DNA from 2 places in the Rossellomorea vietnamensis genome. Region 1 is predicted to be linked to the other one. Evidence: riboswitches for the same ligand, from Rfam matches in the RefSeq annotation. Region 1 holds a riboswitch; the other holds the start of a gene.

Region 1 (5,021 bases):
GCTTCTCTTCAGAAAGAAAGCGAACTCCCTCCCCGATCCAGTAAAGAAGAGATAGTCGCTGCGACGGAGGCTGATCCAAATGAAAACAGCAATCTGACGATGTCGGAGGATCTAAAAGAATCACCCAAAAGGCTTTCTCTTTATGAAGAAGATCTAAAGGGAAAGGAATTCTATTCCTTTGGACTTGTTTCACCTGAAGCAGTGCCCATACCTGTAACGATTGTGGAAGAACAGAGACAGGAAGACTGGTTGACAAGACATGAGCAAATTGGTGAGGAACTGCCGGAAACCGACTGGGGACTTGAAGACTATCTGCCTTTAAAGGGAGATGTGTCCCTTGACAAGAATAAGGTCATCTTCACCCTCGATCCCGATCATTCTTACAGTGGCAGCAGTGCAGTCGAATACGCTTTTTATCACTCTCTTCAATATTCATTCCAGCACAAAGGGTTAGATAAAGTTGTACTGAAAAATCAGGACGGTTCGGTCCCTCAATTCAGTTCGACGGGAGAGTTCTCAAGTGTTGATCTGAACGAAAAGACGCACAGTGCATACTATCTATACTCACCCAATGGGAAGGACCGCTTCCTTGTACCTGATAATGTAAACAGAGGGGGGATCAAGGAGTCGATCCAGGCAATGAAAAGTGCAGAGACGGGCCTTTTTCAAAGTGTCGTCCCGAAAGACATCAACTTTAACGTGACAGAAGCAAATGAGGTGGTCACAATCAGTTTTTTAAACGAACTGGATTTAACCTCTTTAGGCGAACAAACCGCACAGGAGCTGATCGAAGGAATATTGCTGACAAGCAGGAGCTCTGGCTTTGAAAGTGCCCGGTTTGAAAACATCAAACAGGAAAGCTGGAACGGCTTTGACTTCACAGAGCCCCTCGAGACACCGATCAGTCCGAATAAAAAGAGCGTTGTGAATTAAATCTCATGGAAAAGACCAGAAGCGGATTTGATCCGAATCTGGTTTTTTTATTTTTACGCTATAAAAACGAATATTTACCGCATTCACAGACAAACTACACAAAGGAAAAATATCTCAAAAAGCATGCCTATGCATGTAATGAGGGGGAAACGGTAAGAATGGTGTAATACATATAGAAGTCAAGGCACGTCTGTCAATAAGACCTAAGGAGGACAAGCATGATTTTCGATTATGCAAGAAGGCTATTCATCTTTTTTCTTTTAACGGTAAGTGTATTCATGATGTTCTTAACCGTAAATGCAGCTAACGCAGAGGGGGATAAGGTGTCAGGTGACACATCGTCCTGGACATTTCCCGTAGAAGGTATGATAACAGATTCATATGGTACAAGGTCAGGTTCTCACAAAGGCATGGATATCGGAGGGGATATCGGGTCGCCTGTATATTCTGTCGCTAAAGGAAAAGTGATCAAATCTTATCTTTCAGATACCTACGGTCATGTTGTATTCATCAGGCATGAAAATGGATATGAAACCGTCTATGCCCATCTTCAAAGCAGGCTTGTGGATGAAAATCAGGAAGTGGCACAAGGTCAACAACTTGGACGATTGGGGAACACGGGAAGATCAACGGGGGCTCATCTCCATTTTGAAGTCCACAGAGGGGAGTGGACGATTGATAAAGAAAATGCAGTCGATCCCTATCGTGTGTTCGGTCAGGGGGAAGTCGGACAGCTGGTATTTGCCAAAGAGAAGGATCCATTCCAGGCAGTGGGTGTCTCTGGGACTCCGGAATCGCTTCCTGATGAACATGTAGCGGAGGGGGTGCACATCGTCCATAAAGGTGAGACTCTTTGGGGGATTTCCAGACAATATGGTTTGTCAGTGGAAGAAATCATGCAGAAGAATGCATTGAAGAGCTCCGGGTTAAACGTCAATCAGAGATTGATGATTCCAGGATCAGGATCCTCCCCTGAAGGGCAATACGTAGTGAAGCAAGGGGACACATTGTATTCGATCTCTAAGGCGCAGGGGATCGATATGGATGAACTGGTGTCGAGGAATGACTTGAACCCGGCATCGGCAATATATCCACAGCAGGTGCTGAAGGTGAATTGATGATGTCACGCACAGCACGGATAGGGAAAACACATAATTAGTTCGAATTCGAACTGTTTTTCTTCACATAGCACTTAACTTTATGTATAATGAGAATGTATAAAAAAATAAAGATTCGTCTTCGGGGCAGGGTGAAATTCCCTACCGGCGGTGATGAAACCTCGTGTTTCTAAGCCCGCGAGCCTTTTGGGGCAGGATTTGGTGCGATTCCAAAGCCGACAGTATAGTCTGGATGGGAGAAGATGAAGGTGATGGCCACAACGTTTAGAAAATGGGAAGCTAAACGTTTATTAGGGTATGCCTTTCATTCTCCGGGATATGTTTGTTTATCCGGGAGTTTTTTAATGCTACCTTTAGCTTGAACCGTCTTCGATTTGAGATGAATCTCCTAAAGGAGAGAGAGTTATGAAAAAAATGAATACGAGAATGTTTGTCACAATTGGTATGCTAAGTGCCATATCGTATGTACTAATGTTATTCAACTTCCCAATTCCACCATTTCCAAAGTTCCTTATGGTTGATTTCAGTGATGTACCTGCATTGATTGCGACGGTCACACTGGGACCGCTTGCAGGAATATTGGTCGAACTGTTTAAGAACGTGATTGATTACGTCATGACCGGAAGCGACACAGGTGTTCCGATTGGTCATGCAGCCAATTTTATTGCGGGAGTCCTTTTGATTCTTCCGACGTATTACATCTATTCACGTTTTCAATCGAAAAAAGGTCTGTTGATCGGACTGATCACAGGAACCGTCGTCATGAGTATCAGCATGGGGATCCTGAATTACTTTGTGTTCCTGCCTGCTTATAAATACTTCATGAACTTTGAGCTTCCTGCTGAAATCATCATTACCGGAATCGTTCCATTCAACATCCTGAAAGGGATTTTGGTGACATCCGTATTTACTTTACTGTTTGTCCGCCTTCAAGGCTGGCTATCAAGACAGGTGGCCTTAAACAAAGCGGCATAATGATGTTATAAAATGAACCCCTCAGCCATATTGAGGGGTTTTTCTATTGCATTCCATATCCATAAAAAAAGCTAAGAAGATCGATCTTCTTAGCCTCATCCTTACTATTCAAATTTCAGTGCATCTCCGTCGAATGGTTCGTCAGATACTTTAATGGAATCTGTCGGGCAACCTTCGAATGCATCGATCATATCATCTTCCAATACGTCAGGAACTTCAACCGTCCCCTGGTTATCATCTAATGTTACAAATGCAATACCTTCATCATCATAATCGTAAATATCTGGAGCGGCAGCCCCGCATGCTCCACATGCAATGCATGTATCCTTGTCAACGATCGTATATTTTGGCAAAGAAAAAACCTCCCGAATAAATAATTCTATATAATTCATCATTATACACAATGTCAATTTGTGAAAAATCACTTAATGTTTATTTTATAGAGGATTGGATGACTTTTCAATAGTTAGGTGCTTTCTTTTTATTTTTATCCTATATATGAAAAACAAAACATGGTGAAAAGCCAATTTCATGGTACAATATTTGACAATAACCTACATATTAAGGAGGAGAGCATTGACCTATCTTAATTATGTGATCCTATATTGTTTTTTGCAAATTAATGGAGAGCGCTCCATTTACTCGGTATTTCATATTTTAAAAGGGAAGAAATCTTCCCAATCGATTCAGGATGCACATATCTTTCATCTGCAACCGTTTTTCCTTTCTTTACCTAAGTTGAAGCGGCCGTATTTCAATCAAAAGGTAAGGGAATTGGAAGAGGCCGGATGGATAACCGTTGGTGAAAATGATAATGCCAGCATGGCATCCGAGGGTTCTAAAGCTGTGAAACAGTATTTTCTTGATGGGGCTTTCCCTTCAGAAATGAACGGTCTCATTCATGGTGATAAAGCCCGTCTATTCTGGATGAGGCTAAGCCTTCTGGTTCAAGTCCTTTCCAATGCCAAACGTCAGGAATTCCTCTATTACCCGGTTCAGCGAAACAGACATATACAGGAATGGGTCAAGAATTGTATCAGGGCGAATCCTAACAGTGACACTCTCTCGTCCCTCTTGTTCAAAGAGCTGACCACCCTTCTGAACATCCAGGGAAGTGATCCCTCTTTATTGGTGTATCGATTAACCGGATATAAGGACTATGGCTGGACGGAATTTCAGGTGGCAGAGAAATTGGACATGGATCTTGAAGAGTGCCGCTTCCGATTCCTGAATCTGCTTCACGGTATGTTGACCGAAATAGAAAGGGATCCTAAAGGCTTTCCGTTATTATATTCCATGGGCTTGAAAAGTGATCACCGACAGAACCTGACCATATCGACCAGCAAGACCTACGACTTGTATAAGAGGGGGCATTCCCTAGAAGAAATCGCCCGGATCCGTAAATTGAAACTCAATACCATTGAGGACCATGTCATCGAGTTGATTTTAACAGAGGAAGGTTTGGACATTGATCCCTTCATTACCAGGGAAGAATACGTAAACGTACTGAAGGTGATGGAGGAAGCACAGACGAAAAGACTTAAGCACATTAAAGAAAAACTCCCTCATTTGAGCTATTTTCAAATCCGGGTGGCTATCGCAAAGGCAGGTGAAACACGTGAATCTGCAACAAGAACTTAAAGAAAGATTCGGCTACTCCTCCTTTAGGGAAGGGCAGGAAGAAATCATCCATTCCGTTCTGAATCAACGGGACACGATTGCTATGCTCCCGACTGGGACAGGGAAGTCACTGTGTTATCAGCTGCCCGGTTATCTGATGGATGGGCACGTGTTGATCATTTCTCCCCTGCTTTCTTTAATGCAGGATCAAGTGGAGCAGATGAAAGTGATGGGAGAAAAGCGGGTCATCGCACTGAATTCTTTTTTGCCCTATATGGAAAGAAGAGAGGCTTTGGAACGATTACATCTGTATAAGTTCATCTTCATTTCCCCTGAAATGTTAATGAATCGAGGGGTCATATCCTCCCTGCAATC
Region 2 (5,021 bases), 180 kb from region 1:
CTCGGGCGGAATGAAACAAAGGCTTGGGATCGCTCAGGCTCTCATTCATAAACCTAAGCTCATCATCCTTGATGAGCCTGTATCCGCCCTAGATCCATTTGGAAGAAGGGAAGTTCTTGATTTATTAAAGACGTTAAAGAAGGAAACGACCATTCTGTTCTCGACCCACATCTTAAATGATGCAGAACAGATATGTGAAGATGTCCTTTTTCTTCATGAGGGCGTACTGATTGAGCAGGGGGCGATCCAGGAAGTGAAGGCAAGGCACCATAAATTAAGATTGACCTTGCATTTCAATGAGGATAGCCATAAATATACTCCAATCTTAAAGGGAAAAGAGTGGATTCATAATATGGTGTCAGACGGGAAGCGGCTTTCCTTTGAGGTGGCTGATCTGGACCGGGACAGAGCCAGGATTTTTTCACTGATCACTGAGTATGAATGGGGTGTGACCAAATTTGAAAGCAGTGAAGTAAGCCTGGAAGAGGTCTTCATGGAGGTGATAAAAAAATGAAAATCGGTTGGGTATTATTCAGAAAAGAAATGCTCGAGCTCATCCGTAATTATAAAATGATCTGGATGCCAATCGTTTTCATTCTTTTTGGTTTGACGGAACCCTTGACGGCCTATTATATGCCCGAAATATTACAATCAGTCGGGGACTTGCCGGACGGGACGGTCATATCCATACCGACCCCTTCATCGGGTGAAGTACTGCTGTCCATCATGAATCAATTCAGCACCGTGGGTGTCCTGGTCATCGTATTGGGGTTCATGGGGACGGTGGCAGGGGAAAGGAAAAGCGGTAACGCAATATTGGTACTTGTGAAACCTGTTCCATACAGTTCGTATATTTACTCCAAATGGTCGGCTGCATTCGTTTTGGTTTGGGTGTCATACAGCCTTGGGATGCTATCGGGATTGTATTATATCCACCTGTTATTCGATGGAATCGACTTACACACATTCTTAGAGGGTTTCCTGGTTTACGGCCTGTGGCTGACCTTTATCATGACATTGGTGATTTTCTTCAGCAGCCTTGTACAAACGCCGGGTCTTGCTGCTTTTTATACAATCGCATCGACCATGCTGATCACCTTCTTCTCAGGATATATGACAAAAACATTAAAATGGTCGCCGGGGCAGTTGACCAGCTATGTAAACGAATTGATCCTACAGGACCGATGGACAGAAAATCTATCAGGAACAATCTACCTGACCCTGGCCATTTGCCTGACGATTCTCATCCTCACTCCCACCCTCTCCAGGAAAAAAGAACTGAGCTGACATCTCGGAACTGAAAATCTCGTTGACCTTCAAGCAGAATAATACACATTCCTATTATTTTGTGGGAAAATATAATGGCTTATTTGGCTCGGGAAAAGGTGAAGAATACGATTTCACCAGGGATAGGGTGCACTATATTCCCTGCTGGATCCCGATGGGGGAACTGTCCGGGGAAAAATTGTACCCCTCTGGAAGTAAAGCAATTTCTATTACAGCAAAAGGCAGGTGGTCAAGAAGATGATTATGAATGAAACCGGACTCGTCCTCGAAGGAGGCGGCATGAGAGGAATATACACGGCGGGGGCACTGGAATTTTTCTTGGAGAAGGGAATTGAATTCCCTTATGTCATCGGCGTATCGGCAGGTGCATGCAATGCCGCGTCTTATTTGTCCAAACAAAACGGCCGCAATAAAAAGGTGAATGTGGATTTCATCCGCGATCCCAAATATTTATCATGGCGGAACTACTGGAAAACGGGTGAATTATTCGGGATGGACTATGTCTTTGATGAAATACCGAATAAATTGGTCCCCTTCGATTATAAAGCCTTTCACTCCAACCGAACGGAATTTGTAGTCGGGACAACCGACTGTCATACAGGAAAGCCGGCCTATTTCTCAAGGAAGGATTATGGAGAGGACCTTCTCACGATCATCCGCGCATCAAGCTCTCTTCCATTTGTGGCTCCGATTGTTGAATTTGCTTCCCGCCACCTCCTTGACGGGGGCATAAGCGATCCGGTTCCCATTGAAAAAGCAGAGCGGGACGGATTCAAAAAAAATGTGGTCATCCTCACACGGAATAGGGGATATTATAAAAAGCCTTCAAGATTTTCGTTCCTTGTGAGAAGAAAATATCCTCAATATCCAGAGTTGCACAAGACGCTGATGAATCGCTACATGCGCTATAATCAAACGATTCAAGAGATAGAAGAAAAAGAAAAAAATGGAGAGGTATTGATCATCCAGCCCCAGCATCCACTCAAAGTAAGCCGGATTGAAAAAAATCCTCAAAAACTGGACGAATTGTACTGGCAGGGCTATCATGACGCAGAATCAAAATGGAAGCAGTTAGTCGATTGGAACCAATCAGGGAAGCTGGTACACTCATAGAACGTCAGGGATGAATAGAACCACTCACTTGTAAGAGAGTGTTCTGTTCATTTTCCCCCTTTACCTGACATATGGTCTTTTTACGGATTTTTCACATACATATGATAGAGATTCCTTGAAAGGACGAGCATTCTATGAACCTCTATCAAATATACAAAAATGAACAATATACGTTGCTTTTTAGAAGTGTCATGTATTTTCTCATTGGTGTAGGGATGCTTGTAGTGACACAACAATTATATTATTTCCCCTTGCTGATCTTCATCCCGGCGCTTTCAAATCTATATCTCAGCTATAGCCTGAAAAAGGAACTTAAGAAGGCAAACCGTCTGTATTATGAAAATATGCCTGTCTCCGAGCATTCGCTTGTAGGGGTCCATACGAAGGAGGGCTCCTATTATTTAAAAACGAACGGTTGGTCCCACTATTTTATTCAACGCACATCCATGATCAATAACCCAAAACAATACTTGTTTCACAGAAAGCATAAACTTCCGCTGTCATTTTCGAAGTGGAGCAGAACCATAAAAATCGATCATCCTGAGAGAAGGATGATGTTTCAACTGAAATATCAAAGTGCCACCGCCATCGAATGGCAGAATGAAGGTGGGGACACGATCCTCATCTATAAAGGAAACAAGAGATGGATCTTGAATTATCAAGAAAAAAATTATCTATCCTTACAAAAAGGGTACCTCCCCCAAAGTGTTCAACGGCTGTTCGATTCCCACCACAGCTACGTATCATTTTACGAAACGTATAATGATGATCTGGACTGGCTTCTGATCTTTCTTTGGTATGTAGACAGTGATTATTTTCTCACATCATAGTCAAGTCATTCGGGTACACTAACAAAGGAAGAATGTTACACGTATGAAAGAAACATGCTTCTAATCATATAGAGGCATTTTTTTATCCTATGATTTCATTGCCGTGTATTCTAAAAATTAGGACAAAAATCTTATTTTAGTTCTTCTTACATGATTTTATTTATGAAACTATGATAGAATAATGATAATCGAATAGGTTTCCTTCGGGGCAGGGTGAAATTCCCTACCGGCGGTGATGAGCAAATGCTCTTAGTCCGTGACCCGGCTAATACATATTAGACGGTGGATTTGGTGAAACTCCAAAGCCGACAGTGAAAGTCTGGATGGGAGAAGGAACGGCAGCATTTAGTTGATGGACAGGATAGGAGTCTGACCAGTGTTTATGGATTATTTTTCCTTTCTGAAACATCAGATCGAATGCTTTATTTAGTCATGCCAACTTCCCCCAAGTAAAACGTTACTTGGGGTTTCTTTATTTTTGTATAGTATTGTTGATAGAAGGGAGATACTTCAATTGGATCATACCCATTATATGAAGCTTGCCATTTCAATGGCAGAGACAACCCTTGGCCAGACATCGCCTAACCCTGTGGTAGGATCTGTAGTGGTCAAAAATGGCGAAATTGTCGGGATGGGTGCTCATCTGAAAGCGGGAGAAGGACATGCAGAAGTCAATGCCCTCAAAATGGCAGGAGATAAAGCGAAAGGAAGCGACATTTACGTTACCCTTGAGCCTTGTTCCCACTATGGGAAAACACCTCCATGCTCTCAAGCATTGATTTCAAGCGGCGTAAAGAAGGTCCATATCGCCACCCGGGATCCCAATCCCCTGGTGGCCGGGCGTGGCATTCAACAATTAAGGGATGCAGGCATTGAAGTAGTGGTGGGTGAACTTGAAGAAGAAGCCCGGGAGCTGAATAAGCATTTTTTCCACTTCATTCAAAATGGTACCCCATATGTCACGCTAAAAACAGCGGTTACACTAGATGGAAAAACCGCATCAGCTTCGGGAGACAGTAAGTGGATTACATCCGAAGCCTCAAGAACCGATGTCCACTATGATCGTCACAGGCATGACGCGATATTAGTAGGAGTCAATACGGTCATTCAAGACAACCCACACCTTACCACCCGTCTGCCCCAAGGTGGAAAAAACCCCATTCGAATTATATTAGATACTTATTTGCGTACACCGATCCACTCTCATGTCGTAGAGGACCTAGAAAGTAGAACCATCATATTTACAGGCAGTTCGGTCAAAGAAGAACAGAAGAAGCCCTATATCGATCGGGGATGTGAAATCGTTTCCCTTGCCAATGAGAGAATCGGGATTCGAACCGTTCTGAAAGAACTTGGTTCCCGTAAGATTGCTTCCCTTTATGTAGAAGGTGGTTCTTCTGTACATTCTGCTTTCTTAGAGGAAAAGGCCTTTCAGGAAATGGTTATGTATATGGCACCAAAGCTTGTTGGTGGAAATGCTGCCTTCACGAGTTTTGGAGGAAAAGGATTTCCGACCATTGCAGAAGGATTGGAAATGGAGATTGCACACCTGGATCGTGTAGGACAGGATATCAAAATTATCGCACGGCCAAAACGGGAACCTTTATGAAAGGGGGAGAAGAATGTTTACTGGAATTATTGAAGAAATTGGAGCGATCGAACAGATGACAAAGTCTTCCTCTTCCATGGAACTGACGATTGCATCGAGCCGCATTCTCGAAGATATCCATATAGGGGACAGCATCAGTGTGAACGGGGTTTGTTTAACCGTCACCTCATTCAGCTCCAACA

Evidence for each region. Region 1 has a riboswitch for FMN ahead of N5C46_RS00610 (ECF transporter S component). Riboswitches for the same ligand answer to the same signal wherever they lie in the genome.
Region 2: it holds a riboswitch for FMN, as region 1 does, so the genes downstream of both, ribD (bifunctional diaminohydroxyphosphoribosylaminopyrimidine deaminase/5-amino-6-(5-phosphoribosylamino)uracil reductase RibD) here and N5C46_RS00610 (ECF transporter S component) in region 1, are expected to answer to the same signal.

Annotation. Positions count from the first base shown of each region.
Region 1 covers NZ_CP104558.1:115,740-120,760, forward strand. Annotated here, with positions in the region: gene N5C46_RS00600 (hypothetical protein) at 1-933, shown strand, start outside; gene N5C46_RS00605 (peptidoglycan DD-metalloendopeptidase family protein) at 1,152-2,051, shown strand; FMN riboswitch at 2,165-2,299, shown strand; gene N5C46_RS00610 (ECF transporter S component) at 2,457-3,026, shown strand; gene N5C46_RS00615 (ferredoxin) at 3,131-3,379, opposite strand; gene N5C46_RS00620 (YpbB family protein) at 3,603-4,667, shown strand; gene N5C46_RS00625 (RecQ family ATP-dependent DNA helicase) at 4,645-5,021, shown strand, end outside.
Region 2 covers NZ_CP104558.1:292,318-297,338, forward strand. Annotated here, with positions in the region: gene N5C46_RS01610 (ABC transporter ATP-binding protein) at 1-514, shown strand, start outside; gene N5C46_RS01615 (ABC transporter permease) at 511-1,287, shown strand; gene N5C46_RS01620 (patatin-like phospholipase family protein) at 1,528-2,400, shown strand; gene N5C46_RS01625 (hypothetical protein) at 2,535-3,230, shown strand; FMN riboswitch at 3,426-3,569, shown strand; gene ribD (bifunctional diaminohydroxyphosphoribosylaminopyrimidine deaminase/5-amino-6-(5-phosphoribosylamino)uracil reductase RibD) at 3,745-4,839, shown strand; gene ribE (riboflavin synthase) at 4,853-5,021, shown strand, end outside.